DNA from 3 places in the Halopseudomonas salina genome. Region 2 is predicted to be linked to each of the others. Evidence: predicted binding sites of a transcription regulator. Region 2 holds the regulator's gene; each other region holds the start of a gene.
The links. Region 2 encodes sigma-54, which starts transcription at its own class of promoters, with help from an activator protein. Its sites were predicted from a motif close to ANTGGCATNNANNTTGCTNT; they were not measured.
Positions count from the first base shown of each region.

Region 1: flgA (flagellar basal body P-ring formation chaperone FlgA) is a predicted target of sigma-54. The motif match lies at 7,779-7,798, and genes of this name have one in related genera.
Region 3: IEV54_RS08845 (flagellar hook-length control protein FliK) is a predicted target of sigma-54. The motif match lies at 2,903-2,922, and genes of this name have one in related genera.

Region 1 covers NZ_BMFF01000001.1:423,508-434,182, forward strand. Annotated here, with positions in the region: gene IEV54_RS02110 (multidrug efflux RND transporter permease subunit) at 1-233, shown strand, start outside; gene IEV54_RS02115 (efflux transporter outer membrane subunit) at 226-1,686, shown strand; gene IEV54_RS02120 (inositol monophosphatase family protein) at 1,706-2,551, opposite strand; gene IEV54_RS02125 (ROK family protein) at 2,867-3,595, opposite strand; gene IEV54_RS02130 (MFS transporter) at 3,868-5,187, shown strand; gene IEV54_RS02135 (flagellar brake protein) at 5,210-5,959, opposite strand; gene IEV54_RS02140 (flagella synthesis protein FlgN) at 6,025-6,486, opposite strand; gene flgM (flagellar biosynthesis anti-sigma factor FlgM) at 6,543-6,854, opposite strand; gene flgA (flagellar basal body P-ring formation chaperone FlgA) at 6,997-7,707, opposite strand; gene IEV54_RS02155 (chemotaxis protein CheV) at 7,826-8,752, shown strand; gene IEV54_RS02160 (CheR family methyltransferase) at 8,798-9,625, shown strand; gene flgB (flagellar basal body rod protein FlgB) at 9,848-10,252, shown strand; gene flgC (flagellar basal body rod protein FlgC) at 10,256-10,675, shown strand, end outside.
Region 2 covers NZ_BMFF01000009.1:17,734-28,408, reverse strand. Annotated here, with positions in the region: gene rapZ (RNase adapter RapZ) at 1-529, opposite strand, end outside; gene ptsN (PTS IIA-like nitrogen regulatory protein PtsN) at 535-993, opposite strand; gene hpf (ribosome hibernation-promoting factor, HPF/YfiA family) at 1,021-1,329, opposite strand; gene IEV54_RS16070 (RNA polymerase factor sigma-54) at 1,421-2,920, opposite strand; gene lptB (LPS export ABC transporter ATP-binding protein) at 3,004-3,744, opposite strand; gene lptA (lipopolysaccharide transport periplasmic protein LptA) at 3,756-4,286, opposite strand; gene lptC (LPS export ABC transporter periplasmic protein LptC) at 4,273-4,851, opposite strand; gene IEV54_RS16050 (KdsC family phosphatase) at 4,851-5,375, opposite strand; gene IEV54_RS16045 (KpsF/GutQ family sugar-phosphate isomerase) at 5,393-6,364, opposite strand; gene IEV54_RS16040 (ATP-binding cassette domain-containing protein) at 6,598-7,416, shown strand; gene mlaE (lipid asymmetry maintenance ABC transporter permease subunit MlaE) at 7,413-8,195, shown strand; gene mlaD (outer membrane lipid asymmetry maintenance protein MlaD) at 8,214-8,678, shown strand; gene IEV54_RS16025 (MlaC/ttg2D family ABC transporter substrate-binding protein) at 8,702-9,337, shown strand; gene IEV54_RS16020 (STAS domain-containing protein) at 9,334-9,639, shown strand; gene IEV54_RS16015 (BolA family protein) at 9,668-9,907, shown strand; gene murA (UDP-N-acetylglucosamine 1-carboxyvinyltransferase) at 9,972-10,675, shown strand, end outside.
Region 3 covers NZ_BMFF01000003.1:314,113-324,787, forward strand. Annotated here, with positions in the region: gene fliM (flagellar motor switch protein FliM) at 1-660, opposite strand, end outside; gene IEV54_RS08840 (flagellar basal body-associated FliL family protein) at 670-1,185, opposite strand; gene IEV54_RS08845 (flagellar hook-length control protein FliK) at 1,411-2,856, opposite strand; gene IEV54_RS08850 (Hpt domain-containing protein) at 2,960-3,310, opposite strand; gene IEV54_RS08855 (fused response regulator/phosphatase) at 3,351-5,090, opposite strand; gene IEV54_RS08860 (STAS domain-containing protein) at 5,094-5,399, opposite strand; gene fliJ (flagellar export protein FliJ) at 5,466-5,915, opposite strand; gene fliI (flagellar protein export ATPase FliI) at 5,908-7,260, opposite strand; gene fliH (flagellar assembly protein FliH) at 7,247-8,086, opposite strand; gene fliG (flagellar motor switch protein FliG) at 8,112-9,134, opposite strand; gene fliF (flagellar basal-body MS-ring/collar protein FliF) at 9,127-10,675, opposite strand, start outside.

The DNA.
Region 1 (10,675 bases), on a different contig from region 2:
TGTTGCCGCTCATCATGTCCAGCGGGGCGGGCGCTGCCAGTCGCGCTGCGGTGGGCACTGGCGTGATTGGCGGGATGCTGGCCGCCACTATCTTCGGACTGTTTTATATTTCGCTGTTTTATCTTTGTGTCAGACGCTGGTTGAGCCGCCGCCGCCCACCCAGCCGCCAGCACGAAGATGACGACAACTCGGATGGTGAAAAGGGATCAATACAGGGAGCCGGTGATGCGTAATATCTTGCTACCTGTACTGGTGGGGTTTCTGCTTGTCGGTTGCCAGTTTGCTCCGGAACACCAACGGCCCATGCTGCCGACCAACCAACAATATCCCGCGTCGCTCCAGCCAGGTCAGGGGGAGTTGATCGCCAGTGAGGTAAGCTGGAACAGGTTTTTTCTCGACCCGCGTTTACGGCTTCTCATTGACACGGCGCTAGAGCATAACCGCGATATGCAAATAGCAGTCGCACGAATAGAGGAAGCGCGCGGGCAGTTCCGGGTGCGCGATGCCGACCGCTATCCGACGCTGGCGCTGGGGGCAAGTGCGGTTCGCAGTCGTTCGGCGATTCCCTCAGCGGGTGCTGGAGCCTCCGGTACGGGCGGCTCGGCAGCGCCTGCAGCGGGTTTGTCGGGTGGAGGGGTGACCGAGCGTTATACCGTAGAGGTAGGAGTGGCCGCCTTCGAACTCGATTTCTGGGGCAGGGTTCGCAATCTTGCCGAGGGCGCGCGAGCCGAGTACCTGGCGACCCTGGAGGCGCAGCGGGCTTTTCAGCTGTCATTGGTCGGCGATGTGGCCGCTACCTACCTCTCAGTCAGAGGGGCCGAGCAGCGTATGCAGTTAGCGCAATCCACCGTCGCAAACCGGCGTGACGAGGTGCGCATATCGAGGGTTCGCCTGGACGCAGGTATCGCTTCGGCGCTGGAATACAATCAGGCAGAGGCTCTGCTGGCACAGGCGCAGACGCAATTGGCGGAGCTGCGCCTGACGGTGGCTCAACAACAGAATTACCTTACGCTGTTGACCGGGGCTGCGACGTCGTCACCCTTGCCGGAGCCGTATCCGCTGGACCGCCAGCTACCCGCTAGCGCCCTGGCGGCAGGCTTACCCTCAGAGCTGCTTTACAGCCGGCCAGACATCATTGCCGCAGAAGAACGTTTGCGCGCGGCGAGGGCCAACATCGGGGTGGCCCGGGCAGCATTCTTCCCCAGTATCTCCCTGACTGGCAATGCCGGCTACGCCTCCGGCGAACTGGATGGCCTGATCAGTGGTGATAACAAGTTCTGGAGCATCGGTCCGAGCGTCACCTTACCGATATTCGATTTCGGTGGACGCGATGCCAACCTCACGGTGGCACAAGCTCGGGAAAATATCGCTATAGCCGAATATGAGCGCACCATTCAGGCGGCCTTCCGCGAAGTGGCCGATGCGCTGGCGGGCCGCCGTTACCTGGCCGAGCAACTGGCCCTCCAGGAGGACAACGTCGCTACATTGGGCAATATCGCAGAGCTGGCGCGTGATCGCTACGATGAGGGAGTTGTCAATTTTCTACAGGTGCTGGACGCCGAGCGTACCCTATTTGAAGCAGAGCAGGCGCTGGTGCAGATCCAGCGGGCAAAAATGGAGAATCTGGTGGCCCTGTATATCGCCCTGGGCGGGGGAGCCGGAACGGTGGCTACCGACTCCCAATGATGGCGTAAGGCTGGCGACGTCAGTCCTCATCCAGCGAAGGTCCGATCATGCGCGCCAACTGGTCATACACACCCGGCGCGGCTACCAGAAAAGGGTTGCCTTGCAGCAGACCCTCTCCACGCAGAAAGTCGCTCCGCCTTCCTCCGGCCTCGGCAACCAGAACCAATCCAGCCATGCAATCCCAACTTTTGAGCTGCGTCTCGTAGTAACCGATCAATCGCCCAGCTGCGACGTAGGCCGTGGTCAGGGCTCCTGACCCATTGCGAATGAACATGCCACCGTCGGCCAGCAGCTTTTGTAGAAAAGGCAGAAAGTTCTCCTTGCCACTTGGGTGGAAGGTGCCAACACCTGTCAATCCCTCCCTTATATCGGACGCCTGGCTGACCCGCAGGGGCGTGTTGTTGACGAAGGCGCCGCGGCCAATGCAACCATGAAACAACTCGTCGTGGTTCGGGTCAGCGATGGCTCCCACGCAAGGCACACCATCAATCATCATGCCAATGGATACGCACCATGAATGCAGGCCGTTAACGAAGCACGCCGTACCGTCAATGGGATCGACTACCCAAACGCAGCGCGCGCTCAGTTGAGCAGCGCCGCTTTCTTCGCCGACAAAACCATCCTCCGGAAAACGCTTGGCCAGTGTCTGACGAATCAGATCCTCCAGTTGCCGGTCTACCTCGCTGACTACATCCTGGAAATCATTGTTCTTGTGCTCGATTGTCAGTTTGGCGCGCTCGTTGTAGCGGGTCTTGCCTTGTCTTGCGGCTGCGAGAGCAAGTTCTTGGGCGAGTGTGTAACGCGCGTCCAGATCGATCTGGCTCAGGTCAGGCGCGCTGGTGCGCGCATTGATTGTTGCGTGCATACTGGATTTCCGCATAGCTGTTTGAATAGGTCTTCTGTGGTGTTCAGTTTCAATTGACGCAGTCATTCGACGGATTGGCCCCAATTGGCCATCACGTTCTGGGTTTCGACTCTACCAGCCCCTGAGATACCGTCCAATAAAACCACCGACGCCGAATTCATTCGCGACATCGACCAGGATGGGAACCGCAAGGCGGTGCTAGAGGCATAGCTGTCCACCGTAGTCATTCTGATATTGCGGCTGGTTGGTATTGGCGTGGCGCTAGTGTTGGTCATCATCCCAGTGGTGAAGCGCCCGATGGACGGTTACCGGAGGCTAATTGTGCGACAGGTCAGGCAGAGGCGGGTATTCACGCCACAGTGCCGCACCGCCTGAGATTCCCCTGGCCTCTGAAACGATCCGAGTGTTGGCAGGCAGGCTTGTGCTGACGTAACGCGCATTGCCGCCGCCCAGCAAGATCTGGTCAGGATGGAAAAGTGTATTGAGCAGGGCCAGGGCCAGGGCCAGTCGTTCATTCCACGTCTTGCTGCCAATTTTTTTTAATTCGGCATCGCCCAGGTACTGGTCATAGGTCCGACCTTCGGCGATAGGGTGATGCGCGAGCTCCATATGTGGCATCAAGTCACCGTCGCGGAAAATGGCAGTACCAAAGCCGGTCCCGAGAGTGACCACGATTTCCAGGCCAACCCCGTCGATCAATGCAAATCCGATCATATCGGCATCGTTGATGACGCGAGTTGGATAGTTTCCAAGGCGTACCGATAACTGCTTGGCCAGTTCAAAATCAATCCATTCATCGCTTTGTAAATTGGCCGCAGTGAGTACACGGCCCTGGCGCACGACCCCGGGGAACCCGACGGAAATACGGTTGAAGGCGGGCATGTCCCGCGTGAGGCTGGTCACCAGGTCAAGCAGCAGGTCGGGCGGACAAGGATGGGGTGTCACGATCCGCAAACGCTCCGTCAGCATGTGGCCCTTTATATCCAGCACCGCGGCTTTGATGCTGAGCCCGCCTATGTCGACTGCGAGAATACCCGTGGTCATGGACAACTCCTCATGGTCAGATTCCTGCGCACGCTCCGTATACTCCCTTTCAGTGGACTTTTCGGACACACAAGCGTTCATCCTGATGCAGGGATTTTGTGTGAAAGAGCAGTTTGTGGCAATTCCTCAGGCGCCGATGGGAAGCATGCTCGCGAGCTGCTAATATGCGCGCCTGCCTGTCATTGACCAATTCTGCTGGCCTGAATTTCCCTGTTTTTTTTCAGTATTGTCCTAGACTGTCCACTGCACCCTTCAGCCACATCGGAGTTTGAATGCCCAGAAGTATCATGGCCTTTTCCTCGTTGTATTTTGCTACCTTCCTGATGCTTGTCGGTAGTGGTCTACTCGGTACCTACCTGGGCCTGCGTCTGGCTGCCGAAGGGGTCAACGAGATATGGATTGGCCTGCTTATGACTGGTTATTACATTGGTCTGGTTGCTGGCGCGTCCGTAGGTCACCGGTTGATTGCCAAGGTGGGACATATTCGTGCGTTTGTGGCCAGCGCGGGAGTGGTGACTGCCTCTGTACTTGGGCATGCGATGACTGCGGACGTTCAGATCTGGTTCGTTCTCAGGATTGTTGTTGGTGTGGCTATGATGTGCCAGTACATGGTCCTGGAAAGCTGGCTCAACGAACAGGCAGAGCCTCATCAGCGGGGCATGGTGTTCGCCAGCTACATGTCTGTGACCTTTCTGGGCCTGGCAATGGGGCAGGGGATTTTGACGGTGATGCCAGAGCTGGATCTCAGTCATCTGCTGATTGTCTCTATGTGCTTCTCCCTGTGCCTAGTGCCTGTTGCCGTTACCAACAGAATCCACCCTGCGCCTCTGCACCCTGCACCTATGAAGGTACGCGTGTTTTTGAGTCGTATTCCTCTGGCGCTCACCACGGTGGCGGTGTCAGGGTTGTTGCTTGGGTCGTTCTACGGTATGGCACCTGTATTCGCCACGGGTGTTGGGCTGGCGACATCGGAAATCGGTGTTTTTATGGCGGTTACCATTGGCGCGGGCCTGGTCGCACAATGGCCGGCTGGATGGCTTTCCGATCGACTGGACCGGAGCAGGATGATCCAGATCAACGCCATTATCCTGACGGGCGTGGTTCTGATCATCGCGCTGGTGCCCTTACCTCCTTTCGGGTTGCTCGTGATGAGCAGTATGTTTGGCGTCTTGGCATTTACCCTGTATCCAATTGCTGTTGCCTTGGCTAACGACCACATCGATCCGGATGATCGTGTAGCGCTTTCAGCCATGCTATTGGTGACCTTTGGTTTGGGGGCGAGCTTCGGGCCGCTGCTGGGGTCCATACTGATGAAGTTGCTAGGGCCCAATATGCTTTACGTGTTCATGGCACTTTGCACGCTGGTGCTGGTAATGCGGGTCAGGCCCGAACGGGTCACCGGAGAGAATCTGTCGCTGGACGCACCAATTCACTTTCTGCCATCGGGGGGTAACCTTGTAACCTCTTCGTTGTCGGCTGCAATGGATCCACGAGTAGACGAACAACAGGTGGAAGAACAGATGCGCGATGATGTTGCGCCGGGTGCTGGCGCGGACCTTGATGAAGACCAGGACGACCATCGCCCCGGTTAGGGGCTAGTCAGGTAGGGGTCAGCTAGAAAAGATCTTCCTTTTCGAGGCGACGTGCCTCGCGCTGCAGATAGTTCACGAAGCGATCTATCTGGCGTTGCACATTCGCCTGATTCTGACGAAAGGCCAGTCCGACCTGGGTTTCGTTGCTGCCCGAATCGTACTGGGCATGCCGTATCTCGATGCTCAGGTTGAGGCGCCCGCTTTCCGGAAGTTCCAGAGAACAACGCTCAAACAGGTCTCCCGGCGGCAACTGGTGTGTGCAGTCTCCGCTAAAACGGGCCTTGCAGCCTGTTGCGGAGATATCAATGAGGGTGCCATCCAGGGCCACATTGCGCTCTGAGTGACCCAGATGCACCGACAGTTCCATGCTGCGTCGCACGGCAGCCCTGAAGGCCCCACGCTTCTGGTGATAGACCATCTCTTCGGGAAGGGGAGCGCAATAGGTAGGCACTCCATCAAGCATCAACCTTTGCACGCCGGGACAGTGCCAGCGCATGTGTACGCCTTCATGCCAGGCGTCTACTCGAAATGCTTCTCCCGCGGTGGCAAACCGGTCGCCATCGCGGGGCATCATCTCGTCAATCCAGAGGGTCTTGGTGGCATTGTCTATCTGCACAATGAAGCTCTGAAACTTTTGCGGACGGTCAGCGAAGGTAACGCGCAGATGATCACGGTGCTGCTGGATATTTTTCAGCAGCGAGAGAATCTCTACTGGAGAACGGACGTCCCGCGGTGGCTGCGGTCCTGGTTCCTGGTTGAATAAGCTGGACACTGAAGGCTCTCGAGTTCAAAAGGTCAGGCATACTACTACAGTATGCTGGCTATCTGACACGCCGTTCAGGCCTTGGTCAGGTTGCGTTGATTACCGGAACGGCTGGCAACACCTTGACGATCGTATACGCTCTGACTTGCCTCACCCTGATTACGCAGAAGATCAAGTAAGCGGCCAGTGGCCTGTTGATTATGCCGGACCAGTCGCGCGTTGCGCAGGTTGGCTGCCTGGCAGCGTTGCAACGCGTTCTGAAATGCAGAATAGACCTCCAGTAGCGTAGCGGCTCCTGAGGATCTGATGTGTGCTTCGAGCCCATCTCCGGGCGCAATACCAATCTGCGAGCACCAAGTTCGAATAGCGAGGTCATGATGAGCGAGGGCGTCGACCAAGGGGGCTTTGGCAGACAGCAGTTTCTCAAGCTCATCCATGTCACGGTTGATAAGCGCTTGTTGCTCCTGGTCCAGAAGTTCGGCGAAAGCTTCGCAGTCCGGCTGCGCTTGCAAGAACACCTTCTCCAACTGTTCCATCCGCTTTCTCCGCTAATCGCTATACCGGCAAGGAGTCCGGACACGGCTCCGCAGGGTTATTCCAGAGCCAGCAGTCTGTCAGCAATGCGGCCGCTGTCAGCATTATAGCTGCCATCACTGATGGCCTGCCGAATCTGGGCTACACGCTCGCTATCGACCACTGGCAGTTCACGCAGCCGCTCTTCCACTGCTTGTAACTGCTGGGCCTGTGGGCTCAATTTGACCTGTCCATCTTCCGCAGGTGTGTTTTGCGCGTTTCCTTGCGCGGCAGGACGGGTGCCTTCGGCCGCGGCATCACGCTTGCCCATGGTAGCGCCTGTCTGGGCACCCCGATTGGCACTGTTTGATGCGTTGAAGTCAATAACCATTCTGTTTTCCTCAGAACCTGAATGCTTTACTAACACCTGTAACGGCCGATGCAGTCAAAACTTTAGGAAAAATTTATGTGAATCTGGTCACGTTTCTTCGCCGAATTTCACGATCCGATTATAGAGCAAATGAGCAATAACTTCACATTGCGACTTCAACCTGCCCGGGGCCGGTGATTCTGGCCTTGACCACGCGACCGGAGCGCGAATTTCGCACACGTATCTGACTGCCCATATTTCCGTTTTCCAGGGCTTCGCCCGGCATGCGCACCGATACATGGCTGTTGGCAGCACTGATCACCACCTTGTCGCCTCGTTTGACGACCTCCTGCTGCTCCAGCTGATTGGGCGCCAAAACCGTATCGGCCGCCACCTGGCGTCTCAGGCGCAGGCCCGCTACCTGAGCAATGTCGGTCAGATAGGCGTTGTTCAAAAGACCCACGTCACGCTCGAGCAGGGTGATATCCTGCATGGTAATCACGGCATGGCGCGACAGTGGCCGAGTGGTCACAAGAACGGGTTGGTACAGACTCACCTGGGCCGGCACGAAGAGCCGCCAGCGCACCTCACTGTCACAACTGAGTCGCACGGTGACCCGGCCGACAGGTTCGGCCGGGCTTTCCAGTTCGGCATGCAGCGCTCCCTCCGGGCACAACGGCAAGCGTAGCCGGTTGTCCAGGCGATTGACTGTGACCTCGTAGCGGGCGTCCCGTGCACTGCGCTGCAGGTGACTCTCGATTTCTTGCTCAAGAAAAGAGGTGGTCGCGCCGATAAGTTGATCAATCAGTGGATTGGCGGAAACGCCTGCGCAAAAAAATAGCGGCAATACCGCGCACCCTGTGAGAAAACGCATACAATGAACCTTGATGACGAGTGGGTTGGCGCATGTCAAAAAAACGCCGTAACGAGCACTACCCTAACAGCGCAGCAAGATGCATGCCGTTTCATTCAAGATATTTGAGGAGTCGTCCATGGCTGGCGTAATGGATTCGGTAAACCAACGTACCCAGCTGGTCGGTCAGAACCGCCTGGAACTCTTGCTGTTTCGCCTTGCAGGACCGCAGTTGTACGGCATCAATGTTTTCAAGGTGAAGGAGGTGCTGCAGTGTCCCAAGCTCACTATCTTGCCGCGGTTGAATCCGGTCGTGCGGGGGGTCGCGCATATTCGCGGAGGTACCCTGCCCATCATCGACCTCAACAAGGCCACTGGTGGGCCGGGGCTCGATGATTTGAGTACGGCGTTCGTGATCATCACCGAATATAACTACCGTGTTCAGGGCTTTCTGGTGCGTTCAGTCGAACGAATCGTCAATATGAACTGGTCAGAAATACACCCGCCGCCACGGGGCACCGGTCGCGACCATTACCTGACAGCGGTGACCCGCGTCGACGACAAGATGGTCGAGATTATCGATGTCGAGAAGATTCTTGCCGAAGTCGTGCCAACTGTGGAGACCATCACCGCAGGTGTGATCGATGAGGTAACCCATACCGAAGCTCTGGCGCGCAAGGTGCTGATCGTTGATGACTCATCGGTGGCGCGCAAACAGGTCGTCCGATGTCTGCAGGAAGTGGGTGTGGAAGTGGTCGCGCTCAACGATGGACGTCAGGCGCTCAACTGGCTTCGTGACTTGGTCGAAAATGGCCAGGGTGTATCTGATCTGTTGATGATGGTTTCAGACATCGAAATGCCGGAAATGGATGGGTACACGCTGACCGCCGAGGTGCGCGGTGATCCACGTATGGCCGGTTTGCATATCCTGTTGCACACCTCGCTTTCGGGCGTGTTTAATCAGGCAATGGTAAAAAAGGTGGGTGCAGACGATTTCCTCGCCAAGTTCAAGCCGGATGAGCTGGCACAAAGGGTGATTGATCGCCTGCACGCACTGCGTGAGTAGATCGCCGCATGGGGAAGCAATTCAATTGATTACAGGATGGGCTGCGTGACCTCGGCAAACCAAGATTTTCATGTTTTCAGGGAGTTTCTGGAAAAAGCGTGCGGCATTGTGCTGGGCGACAATAAACAGTACCTCGTAGCCAGTAGGCTGAACCGGTTACTCGAGCAGCAGGGCATCAAAAGCCTGGGCGAGCTGGTAACGCGGATTCAGACGCAGCCCCGCAGTGGGCTGCGAGAGTTGGTCGTGGATGCAATGACCACCAACGAGACACTCTGGTTTAGAGATGTCTATCCATTCGACGTGTTGAAAAACCGATTGCTACCCGAATTCGTGAAGGCCAACCCCGGTCAGCGACCGCGAATATGGTCTGCAGCATGCTCGTCAGGACAGGAGCCCTACTCATTGAGCATGGCCATTGATGAGTTTGAGCGCAGCAATCCCGGTCAGCTGCGTGGTGGCTGTCAAATTGTCGCCACCGATCTGTCCGGGGGTATCCTGACCGCCGCAAAATCGGCGGAGTACGACAGTCTTTCAATCGCCCGCGGACTCTCCTCCGAGCGCCTGGCGCGTTATTTCGACCAGGGCAGTCCGGGTCGCTGGACAGTCAAGCAACCGATCCGCAGTCGGGTCGAGTTCCGCGCCATGAATTTGCTAGACAGTTATTCGATGCTGGGCAAGTTCGATATTGTTTTCTGCCGCAACGTGCTTATCTATTTTTCTGCTGATCTCAAGAAAGATATCCTCAAACGCATACACGGGACCCTCAAGCCCGGCGGTTATCTGATGCTTGGTGCGTCCGAGGCGTTGAATGGCCTCCCTGATCTCTATCAGATGGTTCAGTGCAGTCCGGGTATTGTCTACAAGGCAAAATAGCTACAAGCCGCAAGCTTCGGGCCTCCTTGCCGCTGGGTGACCTGCCGTCCAGGGAAGTGCCGTCCAACGGAATGCCGTCCAACGGTAATCCATTGCCGCTCTGAATTGTTCTTCCTTTCAACTCATTGAATATAAAGGGTTTCGTGTTTTGGCACGGAACCTGCTTTGTTATTGCGCAGAGAGAACTGTGTGGCCATTTATTGCCACAAGAGGAATGCGCAAATGACGATCAATTTTGACAATGCTCTGGGTATCCATGAGAAAGCACTGACTTTCCGCGGTCAGCGTGCGGCCGTTCTAGCCAATAATGTCGCCAACTCGGAAACCCCAAATTACAAAGCGCGTGACCTGGATTTCCAGGCGGTGCTGGCTGCTCAGCAGAGTGGAGATGACAAGGGGTTTGCCGCCAGTACCACACATTCCCGGCATATCAATACCGAAAGCCTGCTCGACCAGGCTGCAGGTCTGCGCTTCCGCACGCCCTTGCAGCCATCACTGGACGGCAACACTGTTGACGCTGACGTCGAGCAAAGCGCTTTCGCCAAGAATGCGATCGAACTGCAGGCCAGCTTTACTTTTCTCAACAGCAAATTCAAGGGGCTGATGACAGCCCTGCGCGGAGAATAAGCCATGTCTCTCAATGACGTTTTCAACATCTCCGGCTCCGGTATGAGCGCACAGTCGCTGCGACTGAACACCACGGCCAGTAACATCGCCAATGCTGAAACGGTTTCCAGCAGCACTGGTGAGACCTACAGGGCCAGGCACCCGGTTTTTGCAACCATGTTCAACGAGCAGCAGCAGGGCATGGGCCAATCGCTTTTTGCCTCTCAGGAGCAGGCAGGGCAGGGCGTTGAGGTTCTGGGTGTGGTTGAGTCCGATGCCGAGTTGCAATCACGGTACGAACCTGATCATCCGATGGCGGATGAGCAGGGCTATGTGTTCTATCCGAATGTCAACATTGTCGAAGAAATGGCCAACATGATGGCCGCTTCACGGGCATATCAAACCAACGTAGAAATCATGAACGCAACCAAGACCATGTTGCAG
Region 2 (10,675 bases):
CGCCCCGCTTGAATCCGAAGGACTGGATCAGAACGGACGGCGCACTACCCTGGCTACCCAGCAGACGCTGCTTCAGGGTGTCGCGTAGCTGGTAGAGATTGAGATGGCTGGTATCGATCTTCAGGTTGGCTAGGTCGATGATAGGCTCAAGCAGACGGAGCTCGGCCGCTATTGCTTCGGCCAGGGAGTGGCTCTGGTCGGTGAGCGGATGCTTGCGGCGGGTCTCTGAAAAACGCTTGATCAGCACTTCATCGGTGGCAGCAAGAAAAATCACGTCACAGGTAATGCCACTATCACGTACCTGCGCCAACAGCTCGGGAAACCGCTGCAAGTCACTGCGCAGATTTCTTGCATCGATGCTGATGGCGACCTTGGGTAATTGCATGCCTGATTTGTTGGCCTGCCGTGCCAGGTCTGGCAGCAGCCCCGCGGGTAGATTGTCGATGCAATAAAACCCGTTATCTTCCAGCAGGTGCAGCGCGGTACTTTTGCCGGACCCGGAACGACCACTGACTACAACAAGATGCATGGCGCTCAGGTATCCGAGTCTGTAACGGTCATGATGCGATAAAGCTCATCGGCATCGTCCGCTTCGCGCAAGGCTTCACGCAGGCTAGCCTGGTCAAGCTTTTCGGCAAGCATCTTGAGTATCTGTAAATGCTGTTCGGTGGCTTCCTGTGGGACCAGCAGCACAAAGATAAGGTCCACCGGTTCTCCGTCCAGTGCATCAAAATCAATTTTCGATTGCAGCTGGAACAGCGCGCCTACCGGTTTATGGCAATCCTCCAGCCGACAGTGGGGTATGGCTATACCGTTACCAAAACCGGTTGAGCCAAGTTTCTCCCTGGCTATCAGGTTCTGGTAAATGCTGTCGGGATCAAGATGACTATGTTGGGCGATCATCTTGCCGATCAGCTCGAGCATCTTTTTCTTGGAGCCCCCCTGCACACCGGCAAAGGTGCGCTGGGGGGTCAGTATGTGATCAATTTGCATGGGTTTTGGCTACGGTTGCCTTAGCGGTTAGCGGTCGTTGACGCCTTGCTGGCGATTGAGGTTTTTTTCCTTGTGCTTTATCAGCTGCCGATCAAGTTTGTCGGTCATCAGGTCAATGGCGGCGTACATGTCTGTGTGCTCTGCGTTGGCGACTACCTCGCCGCCGGCTACATGCAGGATAGCTTCAGCTTTCTGTCGGAAGTTCTCGACTTCGAGTATGACCTGAACATTGGTAATCTTGTCGAAATGTCGCTCCAGGCGGGACATTTTCTCGTTCACGTAATTGCGCAGTGGATCGGTAATGTCGAGCTGATGACCGCTTAGGTTCAGTTGCATATGACTTCTCCTGATTGGCTTGATGAAGCAGGGAAACGAAGTCGATTCCCCATAATGCCGTATTTCGTGCTCTGCGTATCAGGCCCGCCGGTCAGACAATCCGCTTACGTTCGCTCGACGGAGCGATATTGAGCGATTCGCGGTACTTGGCGATGGTACGACGGGCTACATCAATTCCCTGCTCTTCCAGTAAACCAGCGATCTTGCTGTCGCTCAATGGTTTCTTCGGGTTTTCTGTCGAGACCAGTTTCTTGATCAGCGCGCGGATCGCCGTGGAGGAAAATTCGCCGCCTTCAGAGGTGCCGACATGGCTGGAAAAAAAGTACTTAAGCTCGAAGATACCCCGAGGCGTGTGCATGAATTTCTGCGTAGTTACCCGCGAGATCGTTGATTCATGCATACCTACGGCTTCGGCTATGTCGTGCAGCACCAGGGGCTTCATTGCTTCTTCACCGTACTCGAGAAACTCGCGCTGGTGCTCGACAATCTGAGTGGCCACTTTCATCAATGTTTCGTTGCGGCTTTGCAGGCTCTTAATGAACCAGCGTGCTTCCTGCAGGTTATTGCGCAGGTAGGTGTTGTCTGTGCTGGAGTCGGCACGCCGTACCATGGAGGCGTATTGGCTGTTGACCCGGATCTTGGGAACAGATTCCTGATTCAGCTCGACAATCCAGCGGTTGCTGTCGCGGCGCACAATAACATCGGGGATCACATATTCGGGTTCACCCGAAGCTATTTCCGAGCCGGGGCGGGGGTTGAGCGTCTGGATCAACGCGATAACGCGACCCAGCTGGTCTTCCTTGAGCCGTGTGCGACGCATCAGCTGACTGAAATCGCGACTGCCAAGCAAGCCCAGATGATCGCGCACGACCTTCTGTGCCTGCTCCAGCAGCGGGGTGTCGGCCGGCAGCTGGCGCAGTTGCAGCAGCAGGCACTCGCTCAGATCACGTGCCCCTACACCCACGGGTTCGAACTGCTGGATTCGGTGCAGCACCATTTCGATTTCGTCGAGCTCCACTTCGCGCTCCGGGTCGATGGAGGCAAGGATCTCTTCGAGAGACTCCTCCAGATAGCCGTCTGCATTGATTGCATCAATGATCGATAGTGCAATGAGCTGGTCGGTTTCCGAAAGAGGAATCAGGTTCAGCTGCCATTCCAGGTGGCTTTGCAGCGTTTCACCGGTACCGGTGCGGGAAGTGAAATCCCAGTCATCATCATCGCCGCTGGGGAGCGAGCTTGCCGATGTCTGATAGACATCTTCCCACTGGGTATCTACGGGCAAATCGCTAGGAATCTGTTCATTCCAGTTGCCTTCCTCGGCGGCCTGGGAGTGCTGATCAATGGCGTCCATTTCAACCGGCTCGGGTACGGAGACGGCGGGGGCATCGTCGTTGTCGGCTCCATCTGATCCCGAGCCGCCATGATCATCGTCAGCCTCGTCAGCCATTTCCAGCATCGGATTAGCTTCAAGGGCCTCCTGAACCTCCTGTTGGAGGTCGAGACTCGACAGTTGGAGCAGTCTGATGGCCTGCTGCAGCTGCGGCGTCATGGTCAGCTGCTGCCCCATCTTGAGGACGAGCGTAGGTTTCATTATCGGACGTATTACCTTATGCGCTATTACTGGCGTTGGTGCGAGGCTGGCCTGAGGCTAGCATGCCTGAATCGACCCTGTTTTTATAGCCGGAACTCTTGGCCCAGATACACATCCTTGACCAGCTGATTGTCGAGTACGGCCTGCGCGTTTCCCTCGGCGATAATATGCCCATCGCTGACGATGTAGGCCTTGTCGCAGATGTCGAGTGTCTCGCGCACATTGTGATCGGTGATCAGCACGCCAATGCCCTTGTCCCTGAGATGCTGAATGATCTGTTTTATATCGTTTACCGAGATCGGATCCACACCGGCAAAGGGCTCATCGAGCAGAATGAACTTGGGGTCACTTGCCAGCGCGCGAGCTATCTCAGCACGACGGCGCTCGCCGCCGGACAGACTCATGCCCTTGCTGTCGGCCAGATGATGGATATGAAATTCGTGCATCAGGGAGCTCAGCTTGTCGAGCCGGCCCTGCCGGTCCAGATCCTTGCGAGTCTGGAGTATCGCCATGATATTGTCGGCCACACTCAGCTTGCGGAAAATGGATGCCTCCTGGGGGAGGTAGCCGATGCCCTGGCGAGCCCGTCCATGCATGGGCAGATGGGTGACGTCGAGGCCGTCTACCAGTATGTGACCATGGTCGGCCTTCACCAGCCCGACAATCATGTAGAAGCAGGTGGTCTTGCCAGCGCCATTAGGGCCAAGCAGGCCAACTACTTCGCCACTGCGGATGGACAGGGACACATCCTCAACGACCTTTCTCGTCTTGTAGGCCTTGGCCAGATGGCGTGCTTCGAGGACGGTTGCAGCAGATTCGGTCATGGCGGGCCCGGTCATGGATTGGCGGCTTCATCGCGTTGGCGGGGCTGGATCACGATTTCGATGCGCCCCGGTTCGCCCGAGTCACCCGCCGCCGGTCGTCCCGCGTCTACCACCTGTTCATTGATGTCGTAGCTGACGAAGTCACCCTGAAAGGTGTTGCCGCGCTGCTCCAGGCGTGCCTGGTCGATCAGTACTACGCGTTCGCTGTCGGCAAAGTACTCGATGGTCTGCGCGCGGGCGTTCACTTCGCCGTCGTTTTCGCCGGGGGTCTGAGTGTAGGTAGCGGGGTTTCCCGTGCTGGTGATCTTGCTCACCGCACCGGCACTGTCGGTAGCCAGCGTGACCTGGTTTCCAGTGAGGCGCATGCTGCCCTGGGTAATAATGACGTTGCCCCGGTAGACCGCAGTGTTGCGGCGCTCATCCAGGGTGGCACTGTTGGCCTGGATTCGGATCGGCTGGTTGCTGTCCTGAGGTAATGCCATTGCCGGCAGGCTGGCAACCAGCAGCAGTGCGACCACCGGCAGGAATTTATTGAAGCTCATGCTGACCTCGTACGTTGGACAGCAGCTCCAGGCGGCCGTCATCAAGAAAAACCTGCATGCCGTCAGCAGTGGTGACGCTGCCAGCGGTCTCGATTCTAACGCTTTGTGCCGTTTCGGCATAATCACGCTCGGGAAACAGCGTCAGAGCCTGCGTGGTCATGCGTGCCGAGGGCTCAGTGGGATCCTGCCGCTGCAGCAGTACATCGGTGTTCAATTGCACTTGATTGCCGCCTTTGGTTACGGCGCCCTGTTGCGCCTGCAGCAACCAGGGGTGCTCTTCGCCGGGGCGATAGTACAACAGGTTTGGCTGTTCAAGCTGCGTACTGTCATCGGTGCGTTGATGCGTTGCCCGGGTGCTACGCAGCTGGTATGCCGGTGTCCCCTGTCCGTTGAACATGAGTATCTGCGTATTTTCCATGAAAAAATCCGGTTGCAGCGGGTCGGTCACCAGCGGCTCCTGGTCGAAGGAGGAGGGCCGAATATTGAAATACCCCACGGCCAGTGCCAGGGCTACTGCCAGGCCTATCAGTCCGGCAGTGCGTAAGTAGCGTGGGATAGCAAACATCAGAGATAAGCCTCGCGTGCTTTGCCAAGTGTGCCCTGCGCGCCCATTATCATTTCGCAGAATTCCCGGGCTGCTCCAGCGCCGCCTGCTGCACGGGTGACGCAATGGGCCTGCTCGCGCACAAAGCTGTCAGCCGTGGCCACCGCCACACCCAGTCCGACGCGGCGCATGACCGGAAGGTCTGGAAGATCATCGCCCAGGAAAGCGATCTGCTCGAGCTCGAAGGGCAATATCTCGCGTAGCTCGGCAAGTGCGTTGAGTTTGTCTTCGCGCCCCTGAATCAAATGCTTGATGCCCAGATTTGCTGCGCGGTTTTCCACCAGCGGTGACTTGCGACCACTGATAATCGCCACTTCAACGCCCGAAGCCATCAGCATCTTGATGCCGTGGCCGTCCAGGGTATTGAAGGATTTGAATTCGGTGCCGTCAGGCATGAAGAACAACCGGCCATCGGTAAGCACTCCATCGACATCGAAAATCGCCAGTCGGATGCCGGCTGCGCGGCGGCTCAGGTCAGCACTCATGCCTGATTCGATCGAGCTCATACTACCCCCGCGCGCAACAGGTCGTGCATATTCAATGCGCCCACCGGTCGGCCATCCGGGTCAACTACAAAAAGCCCGTTGATCTTGGCGTCTTCCATGATCTTCAATGCCTCGGCAGCAAGGGCGCCCTGGCTCACTGTCTTGCACTGCGGGGTCATCACCAGGGAGATGCTCGAGGTGTGGATATCCAGGTTCTGATCCAGTGTGCGACGCAGGTCGCCGTCGGTGAATATGCCAGCGAGCCTGCCCTGTTGATCGGTAATCCCTGTGAGACCCAGGCCCTTGCGGGTCATCTCCAGGAGCGCGTCGCGCAGTGATGTTTGCGGGGTAACCATGGGCATCCGCTCACCGTCGTGCATTATATCGTCAACCAGCAGCAGTAATCGGCGTCCCAGTGTGCCCCCGGGGTGAGAGAAGGCAAAATCCTCGGCGCTGAAGCCGCGGGCTTCGAGCAATGCAATAGCCAGGGCGTCGCCCATGACCAGCGCAGTAGTAGTACTGGATGTCGGCGCCAGATTCAACGGGCAGGCTTCCTGCTCAACACCGGTATGCAGGTTGGCCAGAGCCGCCTTGGCCAAGACCGAGTCGGGATTGCCGGTAATACTGATCAGCGGTACCCCGAGACGCTTGAGCAGCGGCAGCAATGTGACGACTTCGGCAGTGTTGCCGGAGTTGGACAAGGCGATGACCACGTCCTGCCGGGTGATCATGCCCATGTCGCCGTGACTGGCTTCGCCCGGATGCACAAAAAAAGCAGGGGAGCCAGTGCTGGCCAGAGTGGCCGCAATTTTCTTGCCTATATGTCCGGACTTGCCCATGCCGGTTACAACAATGCGTCCTGTACATGACAGCAGGGCATCACAGGCTTTGACGAAGCCCTCGTCAAGGCGCTCAAGTAGGCTGTGAACCGCGTCGCGCTCCATCTCGATGCTACGCCGCGCGGAAGCGGTAAAATCAAAATCAGGCATATGCACACTTCGTCTGTTGGCAAGCGTGAGAGTATAGCGCCTTGTCTCCTTTAACTCATCCGTTGCCAGTCTTGCCGCCGCTGTTAAGTCCGCACAAGGGTGGCATTGTGTTGGCGAATATTGCGCGGCGGTTTTATTGTGCAGCCCTCACTTGGGCTGGATACACCAAACTGTTATATTAGCGCGTTCATTTTGCCCGCCTTGCGCCGGTAGCCAGGAAGCCCGATTTTTTTATGACCGACGATTCAGAATTCATCGTTGACCTCAAACAGGTCACCTTCAAGCGCAGCGGACGCACCATTTTTGATGGTGTGGATATCCGTATTCCGCGCGGCAAGGTGACCGGGATCATGGGGCCTTCAGGCTGCGGCAAGACCACCTTGCTGCGGTTGATTGGCGCGCAGCTGCGGCCCGAAAGCGGCGCAGTACTGGTCAACGGACAGGATATTCCCAAGCTCAAACGAGGCGATCTTTTCCGCGCCCGGCAGAACATGGGCATGTTGTTTCAGAGTGGCGCGTTGTTCACAGACCTGAGTGTGTTTGAAAACGTGGCTTTTCCTTTGAGGGTGCACACCGAGCTCAGCGAGGACATGATCGGCGATATCGTCAAGCTCAAGCTGCAGGCTGTGGGTTTGCGCGGCGCGCACACATTGATGCCCGACGAGCTGTCCGGCGGAATGAAGCGGCGTGTAGCGCTGGCGCGCGCCATCGCACTCGACCCGCAATTGTTGATGTACGACGAACCCTTCGTAGGTCAGGACCCAATCTCAATGGGTGTGCTGGTGCGTCTGATCCGGTTGCTCAATGATGCGCTGGGGCTGACCAGTATTGTGGTGTCCCACGACCTGACCGAAACCGCCAGTATTGCCGACTATTTATACGTGATTGCTGATGGACAGGTATTGGGCCACGGGGCGCCGGGCGAGCTGATGGAGTCCAGTAACCCGCGCATCCGGCAGTTCATGCGCGGCGAGCCAGATGGACCGGTACCTTTCCATTATCCGGCTGACGAATTGACCAGCGATCTGTTGCAGCGGGGTGAGCATAAATGAAGACCCTCGCTGATCGCCTGGCGTTGATGGGTGCCTCCGGGCTGGACGTGATCGCAGCCATCGGCCGGTCCGGCGTGTTTCTATTCCATGCCATCACTGGTCGTTCAAACTTTGGCAGTGGCTGGAGCCTGTTCATCAAACAGCTCTATGCCGTGGGCGTACTGTCTCTGGCAATCATCATCGTATCCGGACTCTTTATCGGGATGGTGCTGGCCCTGCAGGGCTACAATATTCTCAGTACCTACGGTTCCGAGCAGGCAGTGGGGCAGATGGTAGCTTTGACCCTGCTGCGTGAACTTGGGCCGGTTGTGACTGCTCTATTGTTTGCAGGCCGTGCGGGTTCCGCGCTGACTGCCGAAATTGGCTTGATGAAAGCGACTGAGCAGTTATCCGGCCTGGAGATGATTGGCGTCGATCCGCTCAAGTATGTGATTGCGCCGCGATTGTGGGCTGGCTTCGTGTCCATGCCACTGCTGGCAATGATCTTCTGCGTTGTCGGGATTTGGGGCGGAGCCATGGTTGCGGTCGACTGGCTCGGCGTTTATTCAGGCTCATACTGGGCCAATATGCAAAACTCCGTGGAGTTTGGCAGCGATATCATCAACGGCCTCATAAAGGCAGTGGCCTTCGCGTTTGTGGTTACCTGGATCGCGGTATTCCAGGGTTATGATTGCGAGCCCACCTCGGAAGGTATCAGCCGGGCAACCACCCGTACCGTTGTTTATGCCTCCCTTGCCGTACTCGGCCTGGACTTTATCCTCACAGCTTTGATGTTCTGATCAGCAAGGAAACCGAACATGCGTACCCGTACTTTAGAGTTGACCGTCGGCCTGTTCATACTGGTTGGCATCATGGCACTGCTGGTTCTGGCGCTGCGGGTCAGCGGGCTGAGCGTCAGCCCGGGAGCTGATACCTATAAGGTTCATGCCCATTTTGACAATATTGCCGGCCTGACTCCCCGTGCCAAGGTCACCATGTCCGGTGTAACCATCGGCCAGGTGACGGCCATCGAGTTCGACAAGACCCGTTACACAGCGCGGGTCGAAATGGCGATCGACGGCAGCGTCAACACCTTGCCTTCTGATAGTGCAGCCTCGATCCTTACAGCGGGTTTGCTCGGTGAAAAATATGTCGGCATCAGCGTGGGTGGTGAGGACACCATGCTCAAGGATGGCGATCGAATTGTGGACACTCAATCGGCACTGGTACTGGAAGAGCTGATTGGTCGTTTCCTCCTCAGCACCGTCAGTAAAGAAGACTAATACGGAGAATGATTATGCGAGCCATGTTCAAAGCACTGCTGGTACTGGCCCTTGCTGCTCCGCTTGCGGTGCACGCGGCGCTTACGCCCCATGAAGTGGTCGAAGACACTTCCGTACGGGTAATGGAAGTTCTGGACGCCAACCGCGAGACCTACAAACAGGACACGGACGCCTTCCTTGACGGACTCAACGAGATCATGAATCCGGTGGTCGACTTCCGTGGGATTGCGCGCAGCGTGATGACGGTGCGTTACAGCGGCCGTGCTACCGACGAGCAGATGGACCGCTTTATCGAGACTTTCAAGCGCAGCATGGTGCAGTTTTACGGTAACGCCCTGCTGGAATTCGATAGCGGTATGATCAAGGTGTTGCCACCCACAGGTCGGGGCAAATACGGTGATGACCGCACTAGTGTCGACATGGAGATTCGTACCTCCAATGGCATGGTATACCCCGTTACCTACACCATGGTTCTTATTGACGACCAGTGGAAGGTGCGCAACGTCATAGTGGAAGGTATCAACATGGGCTTGCTGTTCCGTGATCAGTTCGCCCAGGCAATGCAGTCCCACCGTGGCGATCTGGATGCCGTTATCGACAATTGGGGGACCGTGGTTGCCCAGTCCGCCAAGACAGTAGAAAAAGAGGTAGAGAATTGAGCGCCAGTATTGTCAGTGACAACAACGGCCTGATTCGGCTCGAGGGTGTGTTGGACTTTACCACTGCGGTGAGTCTGCGCTCCGATATCGAGGAGGCAGTCAAGGCACAGTCCAGCGATATTACACTTGATTTTGCCGGCGTCACCTTGACCAACAGCGTCGGACTGTCACTCATACTGGTTGCTGCGCGGGCCCTGGAAGGGCGTGAAGGCAGCCTGCGTTTACAGAGTGTGCCCGACGGACTACGGAGTATTGCCCGGGTCTGCGAGCTGGAAGACTGGCTGGGCACACTGACAGTCTGAAAATTATTTTTTAACGGATGGGAAATACATGCAGTCCGAACAGGTTAAACAATTGATAGAGCCGCAATTGCCCGACACTGAAGTGCTGGTGGAAGGCGAGGGCTGCAATTTTCAGCTGAATGTGATCAGCGATACCCTGGCGGCAATGAGTCCGGTCAAGCGTCAACAGCAGATCTACGCGCTACTGGGTGACCAGATAGCGGATGGCAGCATTCATGCCGTCACCATGAAATTCTTTACCCGTGACGCCTGGAATCAGCGCGCCTGAAGCGGTAACACGTCAAAGCCACACTTACCTGGCGTCCTGCGCCTGACAAGAGAACATATTGCACATGGACAAACTGCTCATCACCGGCGGCAACCGCCTGGATGGAGAAATCCGCATTTCCGGGGCAAAAAACTCCGCGCTGCCCATTCTGGCAGCCACCCTGCTCGCGGACGGACCGGTGACAGTCTGTAATTTGCCGCACCTGCATGACATCACCACCATGATCGAGCTCTTTGGCCGCATGGGTGTTGAGCCGGTGTTGGACGAGCGGATGAATGTGGCGGTTGACCCAACACGCATCACCACGCTGGTTGCGCCCTACGAACTGGTCAAGACCATGCGTGCGTCCATCCTGGTGCTGGGTCCAATGGTGGCGCACTTCGGCTATGCCGAGGTGGCCTTGCCCGGTGGTTGTGCCATCGGTTCACGCCCGGTTGACCTGCACATTCGCGGTCTTGAGGCCATGGGCGCCGAAATTACCGTGGAAGAGGGCTATATCAAGGCCCGCGCGCCCGAAGGCGGCTTGCGCGGCGCACATTTTTTCTTTGATGTGGTCTCGGTAACCGGTACTGAAAACATTCTGATGGCCGCCACCCTGGCCAACGGCCGCACCATACTGGAAAACGCCGCCCGTGAACCCGAAGTGGTGGATCTGGCCGAATGCCTGATCGCCATGGGCGCGAAAATTTCCGGTCACGGCACCGACACCATCACCATCGACGGAGTGAAAAGCCTGCACGGTGCGCGATACTCGGTGATGCCTGACCG
Region 3 (10,675 bases), on a different contig from region 2:
GGAATAGGGAAAGGTGATATGCATATCGCCGCCGCCACCATCGAGCTCCACGTGGAAAGTCGACACGACCACCACCTCGCTCGGGCTGACGATATTGGCCAGGGCCGGATTGACTTCCGAGTTCACATATTCGAAATTCACCTCCTGGACTGCCTGCCAGGCTTCCTTGAGATCCAGAAAAGTCTGGTCCAGAACCATGCGTACCACGCGCAATTCCGTCGGGGTAAATTCCCGGCCTTCGATCTTGGCATGCCGGCCATCGCCGCCAAAAAAATTGTCGACCAGCTTGAAGACCAGCTTGGCATCCAAAATGAACAGGGCGGTGCCGCGCAGAGGCTTCATCTTGACCAGGTTGAGGCTGGTCGGTACGTAAAGTGAATGTATATATTCGCCGAACTTCATCACCTGTACGCCACCCACGGCAACGTCAGCGGAGCGACGCAGCAGATTGAACATGCTGATGCGGGTATAGCGGGCGAAGCGCTCGTTGATCATCTCCAGGGTCGGCATGCGTCCACGGACGATACGGTCCTGACTGGTCAGATCGTAACTCTTGATCGAGCCGGGCTCGGAATCGACCTCCGTATCGACTGCCCCATCGTCGACACCGTGCAAAAGCGCGTCGATTTCGTCCTGTGACAGCAGATCCTGTACGGCCATCGGTAATTCCTATTGCAAGACTATGTTGGTGAACAGCAGGGCTTCGATAACCGGATTACCCAACTCTTTTTCGAGCGTCGACTTGACCGCCAGGGTCGCACTTTCTCGCAGAGCTTCCTTGCCCTCGGGCGTAAAGAGCGAAGTGAACTCTTCACTGCTGAATTGCAGGACCAGCTCGTTGCGTATCAGCGGCATATGCTGGGCAAGCGCAGCCATCAACTCGGGGTCACGACCCATCAACACCACATTGACCTGCATATAACGTCGACGGCCCTCATGGGTAAAATTGACGACGAATGCGGGGTCCATCGGCTGATACAGGGCCGTCTGTTGAACTGGCGCAGTATCTGCCGCAACCTCTTCCGGCTCTTCCTCGCCACCCATCAGAAAGAAAGCCGCGCCCCCTGCCGACAACAAGACCGCCAGAAAAACGGCGCCAACCAGAATCAGCAGTTTTTTCTTGCTTTTGACCGGAGCTTCTTCACCTTCAGCCGCCGCCGGTTTAACCTTTTCCTGCTTTGCCATGCCAGAATACCGTCACTTATGCCGTGAAAAGCCTTTTCACAGGTGGTTGAGTAGCACTTTGCACTGAATGCTGCACTGAATGTGCCAACTTCCAGGATCAGTGCAGTATATGAGCGCCAAGGATAAAGCCAAGCGAGACAAATGTCTTTGCCTGCAGGTTACAGGATTCCAGACGAAACAAAACCGGGCCTGGGCCCGGTTTGCAGTACTGCGCCAATATTGACGTCAGGCGTAATAGTCCACGAGGCGGCTGGACTCCGCCTGGCTTGCGGCGGCGGAGGCCAGCATCATGCCTGCCTCGTCAGCTTCCAGGGTCTGGGCACCGGCAACGCCACGATTGCGCCCCTCAGCCCCCTGCTCCTGGCTATGGTGGGCCTGCTGGTCAACGGCCGAGTCACCGACGGAGACATTGACCAGGTCCATACCCTGCTGGCTGAACGCCTCACGCAGCCGGAACATCTGCGCCTCGAGCGCTTCGCGCACGGATGGATTCTGTGTCACGAACTGAACCTGATGCTCCTGCCCCCGCGTCTGGATATGGATCTCAAGAGGTCCGAGGTCCGCCGGATCCAGGCGAATTTCAACACTGCGCAGATTCTGACTGGACATCCACATCATCTTGTCCATTACTGCATCGCCCCAGCCTGCCTGACCGAAGGGCACGTTCAGCGTCTGACTGGCCGCCAACACCGGCCGCGCCGCCAACGCGCCCTGGGCTGCAGCCTGAGTTTGCGTACCAGGACGTAACATCGCTTCAGCGGCGTCAGGGTCAGAGGTTGCCGTCCGACCGCCCAGCGTTTCCAGGGTCTCGGCGAGCTTGCCGGCAAAGGCCGCCCTGCCATCCATCGCAGCGGGTGTCATATCCAGATTACGCTGTACCGGCTGTTGACCCTCGGCTGCAGCACCGCGCTCGGCCATGGCCCGCAGTCCATTGTTACCGGCTGGCTCCTGGCGCATATCTCGCTCACCACGGGTAGCCTGCTCTTGGGATAACTGCAGACCCGCGCTAGAAGTGTCCCACCGGAGTTTTCTGGCCGGGTCGAGGAGCGGCTCACCAGTGGTCCCGGTGACGGCGGCGGGTGCCAGAGGTGGAGCCACAGCAGTCTGGGCAGCACCAGGCGATCCCAGGGCGGTACTGGCTGCTTCCGCTGCCTTGGATGCCAGCTGGGCGCCCACCAGCTCCGCCATGGTAGCCAGGGCGTCAGCCGCATCTGCGTCAAGCGACGCGTTGGGGCCCTGCCCTTCCTGGGCCTTGTCCATGAACTGGCGGGCCTGATCCAGCCATTGGGACCAATCTTCCACCAGGGCACCCAATTCCTGCTGCTGCTCATCCGACACCGCACCTGCGTGCAGCGAAGCAGTCTGATCTTCGGTTTCGCTGCGCAGCTCATCCAGCTGCGCCAACCATTCCTGCATGCCTGCCGGCAAGTTCTTGCCGTCGGCGGCAATTTCGGCCAGGTCCAACAGACCTTGTGCCTGATCGCCTTCGGCGCCTCCCAGCAGCTGCATAAGAGCCTCGACATCGCCGGGCTGCTGGTCCGTTAGGATCTCGGCAAAACTGGCGAGACCCTCCAACTGGCCGCTGTCTGCCGCGTTTGCAGGCGTCGCCGAGGACTTGATCTGTGGCGATGCGCCACTGAAAAACGCCAGCAGATTCTGACTGACCGACATTGCGTACTCTCCACTGCAAGAAAGGGGATGAAGCCTGACTTTTATTAATGCAAGGCACGCGCCAGTTTTATAGGTAGCGCAAAAGACGAGTCAGTTTTGCAGATCAGATAGACGCTGGAATACCAAGCAAGGGTGCAACCCGCTGGAAGCAACGCTGAACGTCCTGGTAGCTGCGCTGCGCTTTAAACGCATCTGCTTCCAGACCAGCAAGCTCGGCTTTCTCGCAAGCCTCCTGCAACGCAATGGCGCCCATATTGCCGCAGCTGCCCTTGAAACTGTGGGCCGCCTGGCGAAATCCCTCCCAGTCCGAGCCGCTCAGGCACAGCCGCAATTGAGCAAGACGCTTGTGGGCATCGCGACTGAAGGTGTCGATCAACAGCGCATAATCCTCCTGCATCAGTTCGCGAAGCGCGTCCTGCACGGAGGGATCAATGTCGATGGGCAAATCCGCCATGCAGCTTATGTCTCCCTGGCTTTCATCAGACTGTCATCATTCAGATGCCGGCAGTATGCCCAAGCTCCCAGGCAAACACTACCCTGGCCTGGTTCCCCCGGCGATTGAAGCGTACCTCATCGCAAAGCGCGCGTACCAACTCCAGGCCACGGCCCGCATAGCCGTCCAGGCTATCGCTCGGACTCTGTTCGACAAAACCGTCACCACTATCTTCGACTTCTATAGCCAGAACCCCACCGTCGGGATTCGGTTGATGATCAAGTACCACGCGTATCCAGCCATCACGCAACACCCGCAAGCGCTGATTGCGCTCCCGGTAGTAACGATTGAAGCCCTTGGAGTCCAGCTTCAGGGAGGAATCGAGTTGCAGCAGACCGTGCTCCAGGGCGTTGCTGTACAGTTCGCTGAGAATGGTGAACAGCCTGCCGGCATGGGCACGCAGACCGGGGACCTCCATCAGCACCTCAAGCAGAAAAGGCAGAGGGTTGTGCTCTCGAATCGACGCCGCGCGGAACGTGTAAGCCAGTTGCCAATCCTGACTGTCAAGGTGCCTGGCATCTTCATGGAGGAGCGTCGCGGGTGGCGCTGCGAGCGGTTGCATGATCACTTCCAGCAAGCTGATATCGTCCTCAGGGCTCCCATGGAAGGCTTCAAGCGCGCCGAGTAGACCTTCGAATATTGCTTCGGGCCGACCCTGATAACGATTGATGAGGTCGATCACCCGCTCTTCGCCATATTGGTCGCCAGCCTGATTCCGACTCTCGATCACACCATCGGTCAGGCACAACAACCGCTCACCGCTTGCCATTGGCAACACTGTTGGCGTGGGATCGAATCGCTCTGATGTAGCCACTGCCAACGGCAGGTGGGTGGAGGGTACCCGATGCAGGAGAGCACCCCTGCGGTCCAGGAGCAGCACTTCAGGTAGGCCGCCATTCCAGATACCCACCAAGCCCTTGTCTGGATTGATTTCAATCAGCACCGCGCAGCAGAAAATACCTGTCGGGAGTATCCGACTCAACTTGCTGTTCGCTTCAAGCAGAATATCGCTCAAATTGAAACCGCGGGCGGTCATCGAATAGAAGACCTCAGCCAGGGGCATCGCGCCTATGGCCGCAGAAAGGCCATGGCCGGTGAAATCGCCCAGCAGAATATGCATGCCGCCTGAAGGGCGGTAGGCAGCAAGAAGAATATCGCCATTGAACATGGCAAAAGCGGTCTGTACGTAGCGCAGATTGTCGGCACCCAGGCTCCCCGCATGGGCGACCCGGTCATAGATGATCTTCGCCAGCTCCTGCTCGTGCAGCAGACGCTCATGCTGGCTGCTGATCAGATCACGCTGATCCTGCAGGGTCTGATGCATCTCCTGCATGCGATTGAAGGCCTGAATCTTCGCCTGCAGGATGACCGGGTTGTAAGGTTTGGTGAGGAAATCATCACCACCGGCCTCAAGGCATTTCACCAGGGCGCCAGTGTCGGTCAGGCTGGTCAGAAAGATGATCGGGATGAGATTCTCGCCGGACTGCAATTTCATCCGGCGGGCGGCCTCGAAGCCGTCCATTACAGGCATCAGCGCATCCAGCAAGACCAGATCAGGCCGCTGCACGCTGAACTGGACCAACGCCTCAAGGCCATTTTCGGCGCTGACCACCTCATGCCCGAGCCGGGCAACCAGTCGGGCGAGAATCATCCGGTCGGTGGGGTTGTCGTCCGCAATCAACACCTTCAGCGGGGTGACCTGCTGCGCCAGTGGATGCCCCTTGGCCCCGTTGTCAGCCACGGGCTATTCGATACTGAAGAGCTGTTCGAAATTCGAGATACTCAGAACCTTGCGCACATTCTGGTTGCAATGAATGATGCGTATGTCTGCCGCATCACCGCCGGCATGATCCCTCAGCAGCAGCAGCATGCCCAGGGCTGAACTGTCGATATAGTCGGTGTCATGGAGGTCTACTACGAAGCGTTGGGGGGACAGACCTCCGCGTTCGTATGCTTCGCGAAAATCCTGATGCGCGCTGAAATCGAATCGCCCAGATACCTTGATTGTCAGTTCCTGGCCGTCGGGGGACAGGGTGGCCTTGATGGGCATATAACTTCCTTATTGAGTCTGCACACAATGCTAATTACTAGCACAGGGAGCATAACCTGTCAGGAATTATTTGGGGCCTCTTTCGAAAGCCCGCTGGGATAATTCATCGAGCAATTTCTGCTCCTGACGGTCCGCCTTGAGTCGCGCTTCATCCCGATAACGCTCAATCAGCTTGCGCATACCTTCAAGGCGCTGATAACGCAGACGCCACTGTTCGCGGGCCTTTTCCAGGCTTTGACCATTCCATGTAACCGTCTGCTGTTGCTGCTCGATTGCCGTCTGCATCTGCGCAAGGAACCGCTGATAATTGAGCAGCCAGTCACGCCCGACCCCTTGCTGGCCGCGCTGAACCCAGCTTTTCTGATACTCGCTGCAATAATATTCCAGGTCCTGAAGGCGTGCGCGGGCGCTATCAAGCTGCTGCTGGGCCTCGCCCAGTCTACCTGCCGCCTTGCGTTCCTCTTCAAGAGCCATGTCCAGCACCGGCGCCAGACGCCGTATGCGGCTTTCACTCATGGCTGATCAACTGTTCCAGGGCGGCGCGGCTGTCAGCCAGGTTGACCTTGACGTGCAAACCCTGGCGCAGGAAAGCCTGCATCTCGGGCATTTTCGCCATGGCCATATCAGTCAGCGGATCGGACCCGGCGGAATAGGCGCCGACACTGATCAGATCGCGGCTCTGCTGATACCGGGCATAGATCTGCTTGAAGCGCTGGGCGCCCTGCATCTGGGTTTCGTTGACAATTTGCGGCATGGCCCGGCTGATGGAGGCTTCGATATCGATGGCCGGGTAATGACCTTCTTCAGCCAACCGCCGTGACAGCACCACGTGACCATCCAGAATCGCCCGCGAGGCGTCGGCAATCGGGTCCTGCTGATCGTCCCCTTCAGACAGCACCGTGTAAAAGGCGGTGATCGAGCCTCCGCCCTGCTCGGCGTTACCCGCCCGTTCCACCAATTGTGGCAGCTTGGCAAATACCGAAGGCGGGTAGCCCTTGGTGGCAGGCGGTTCACCAATGGCCAGGGCAATTTCACGCTGGGCCTGGGCAAAACGGGTCAGGGAGTCCATGAGCAGCAATACATTCTTACCCTGATCACGAAAATACTCGGCGATGCGTGTGCAATACATCGCCGCACGCAGCCTCATGAGCGGCGCATCATCGGCGGGCGAAGCCACGACTACCGAACGGGCCATGCCCTTCTCGCCCAGGATCTGCTCGATGAACTCCTTGACCTCGCGGCCCCGCTCACCGACCAGACCCACGATAGTGATATCGGCGTCAGTAAAGCGCGTCATCATGCCCAGCAACATACTCTTGCCCACGCCACTACCGGCGAACAGGCCCAGACGCTGGCCGCGCCCGACGGTGAGCAAGCTATTGATCGAGCGAATGCCCACATCCAGCGGCTCTTCGATCGGATGGCGTTTGAGAGGGTTGATGCTGGGGCCATTGAGGTCCACCCAGTCATCAGCCCGGAAATCACCCTTGCCATCCAGTGGCCGACCGATACCGTCCACCACGCGGCCCAGCATGGCCGTGCCCATCGGCAGCTTGCCACCGCCCTTGGAGGGCACCACGCGCGCTCCAGGCTGCACACCCTGCAGGCTGTCCACTGGCATCAGATAAATCTTGCTGCCGGCAAAACCCATGACCTCGGCCTCGATCTGGCTGCGACCCTGGGCCGTTTCGCTGATCACCAGGCAACGGCTGCCCACTGGCGCCTTGCAACCCTCGGCTTCCAGGGTAAGGCCAACCATGCGAATCAGGCGCCCCTCGACTATCGGTTCATCAGGCAGCGTCAATACCGGCTCGTATGAGGCCAGGCGACGGGCGAAGCTGATACGCTCAGGCCTGACCATCGCCCTGCACCTCGTTGCCATCATCAGCACCTGACGGCTCAACACTGATATCGGGCTCTGGCGGATGAGCTCGCTGCTCGCGTTGCTGTTCAAAAAGCTGCTCGGTGATCTGCTGCAAACGTGTCTCTACTGTGGCATCAAGCTGGCTGTGCTCGGTTTCCAGACGGCATCCGCCGGGCAGTAACTGATCATCCTCAAGCAGGCGCCATTTTTCCTCATGGCGCTCGCGAAGCGCCTTGGCAGCATCGAAGTCAACCGGATTGAGATAGATACGAATATTCTCGGCGCCCATAGGCAGTGCTTTCAACGCGCCTCTGAGTACCTTGATGATCTGGCTGGAGTCAGTCTGGAGCTCGCGCTGCACAACCTGGCGCACCATGGTTTCGACGAGCTTGAGTAGCATGTCTTCAATCTGGTCGTCCTGTTCGTGCATGGGCTCCATCAACTGCGTCATCAATGCTTCCAACTCGGCGAGGCGAGCATCGACTTTGGTTTTTGCTTCTTTCTGCCCCTTGAGCTGACCAGAATGAAAACCATCCTTCTCACCCGTGGCAAAGCCCTCGTTGTAGGCTTCCTCACGGATCTGCTCAAGCTCTTCCACGGTGAAGGGCTTGGGCGCTTCCTCCTGGGGCTCCTGGTCGGCGTCCACGTCGGTTTCGTCCAGAGGCGCCCTGATGTCGGCCTCCGGCTCCTCGCGATCCAGCGGAACATGATGGGGTTCGGCATCGAAACTGGGCAAGTCCCAACGGGCGAAAGCGGACTGTTCGCCACCGCGCAGCAACTCGCTACCTTCCGTTCTCGCTGCGGTGGTGCTCGGGGTTTTCATTTACAAGCTTCCCAGTACCGGCATATCAAATCATTTCCTCGCCGCCCTTGCCGCCCAGCACAATCTCGCCGGCATCGGCCATGCGCCGCGCAATGGTGAGAATCTCTTTCTGCGCCGCTTCCACCTCGCTGATACGGACCGGGCCCTTGGCTTCAAGATCATCCTGCAACAACTCGGATGCGCGCTTGGACATATTCTTGAGAATTTTGTCCTTGATTGCCTCATCAGCGCCCTTGAGGGCAACGATCAACACCTCGGAAGAAATTTCGCGCAGCAATGCCTGAATACCCCGGTCGTCCACGTCTGCCAGGTTGTCGAACACAAACATCAGATCCTCGATTTTGCTTGAGAGATCCTCATCCATATCACGGATAGCTTCGATCAGCTGCGACTCGGTGCTCGACTCGAGGAAGTTCATGATATCTGCGGTGCGCTTCACGCCGCCCATATTGGCGCGGGTGGTATTGGAGTTGCCGGCAAACTGCTTTTCAAGGATCTCGTTGAGCTCCTTGAGTGCCGAAGGCTGCACGGTGTTGAGGGAGGCTACGCGCAGCAACACATCCAGGCGGACCTTGTGATCAAAATAGCTGATCACCTCAGCCGCCATGTCAGGGTCCAGATAGGCCACCACAATGGCCTGAATCTGCGGGTGCTCGAATCGGATCACATCGGCTACGGCCCTGGGCTCCATCCACTTGAGACTGTCCAGACCCGAAGTGCTGCCACCAAGCAGGATACGATCAACCAGCCCGTTGGCCTTGTCTTCACCCAGGGCCTGGGTAAGCATGGTGCGTATATAACTGTCGGCGCCAACACCCAGGCCGGTCTGTTCACCAACGGTTTCAATGAAGTCGCCCATCACCTGATGCACGTGTTCACGGTTGATGGTGCGCAAACCAGCCATGGCGCTACCGACCCGCTGGACCTCCTTGGGCCCCATGTGCTTGAGCACTGCTGCGGCGTCGGACTCCCCCAGACTCAATAGAAAGATGGCGGCCTTGTCCAGCTTCGACAGCTTGGTGGCTCGCTTGGCTGCGTCTTCACTCATCGGCGTTTATCCACTCTTTGACTACCTGGGCGACGCGGCCCGTATCTTCGGCCAGCAACCCCTTGATTGCATTCAACTGCTGTTCGTAATCTGCGCCGGGCGAAGGCAACAGCATGGCGGCTCCTGCGCCTCCCGCGGCAGCCCCGGACAGGCTGACATGGTCGTCACGCAGATCACCATCCAGCTCACCGGTGCCACCATACTCGGCAGGATATCCGCCCGCACCACTCTCGCGACTGGTCGTGGTCAGATTCTTGAGTACCGGGCGTAGCACACCGAACACCAGAATAAGGATGAACAGCACACCCAGAATCTGCTTGGCCACATCCCAGAACCAGGGCTGCGACCACAACGGAACCTCGGGTAGCGGCTCCAGGGCTGCCTGGGCAACAAAGGGGCTGTTGACTACGCTGACGCTGTCACCACGACTCACATCATAACCCACTGCATCCTGAACCAGTCGGGTCAACCGGGCAAGATCCGCTTCGGTCAGGGGTACGCGGGTGGTTTCACCGGTTTCCGCGTTCACTGTCACCGGATCATCAACCACCACCGCTACCGACAACCGGGCAAGCCGACCTTGCTGCTGGCGGGTATAGCTGATCTGGCGATCGAGTTCAAAGTTACGCGTGGCCTGTTCGCGAGTGTCCATTGGGACAGGCGCCGGCAGTGGCGCGCCATCTTCATCAACCTCGGGGGCCTGCTCGGGAACCTGCGCCGCGCCGGGGGGCTGATTGGTCAGGGCGCCGGGAATACCACGGGCCTCCTGACCGGCACCGCGGGCTTCGGTCATGACCTGCTCACTGCGCAGGGCCGACTCGGGGCTGTACATTTCGGCAGTGGACTCGACAGTACTGAAATCAACATCCGCGGAAACTTCTGCGCGGTAACGTCCCTCACCGACAATCGGCAGCAGAATTCCGTTCACGCGGCGCTCGTAGCTCTCTTCCATGCGTCTTGCGTAGTCAAACTGGCGACCGGCCACGGTCAGTTCGCTCAGCTCACTCTGGTCGGACAACAGATTGCCTGCCTGGTCAACGATGGTGACCTGATCCTTGTCCAGCTCGGGAACGCTGGTGGCCACCAGGTTGACGATGGCCATCACCTGGGCCGGCTCGAGCGAGCGGCCGGAATACATTTCGAGCAATACCGAAGCGCTGGGCTTGCGTTCATCACGCACAAAAACGGTGGAACGGGGCATGGCGATGTGCACCCGCGTTGATTTGATGTTGTACATACTGGAAATGGTGCGGGCAATTTCGCCTTCCAGACCGCGTCGGTAAGTCGCCGCCTCCATGAACTGACTGGTGCCCAGGCCCCGCTCACGATCAAGAATTTCGAAACCCAGATTGTCATCACGGGGTGTTACGCCAGCGCCGGCCAGGCGCATGCGGGCATCGTTGATATCCGCACTGGCAACCAGCAGGGCGCCGGTATTGGGGTCGATACGGTATTCGATACGGCTGGTCTGCAGTATTTCGGTTACCTGGGCTGAATCGAAACGCTGCATATCGTTGTAGAGGATCTGGTAGTCAGGCTGC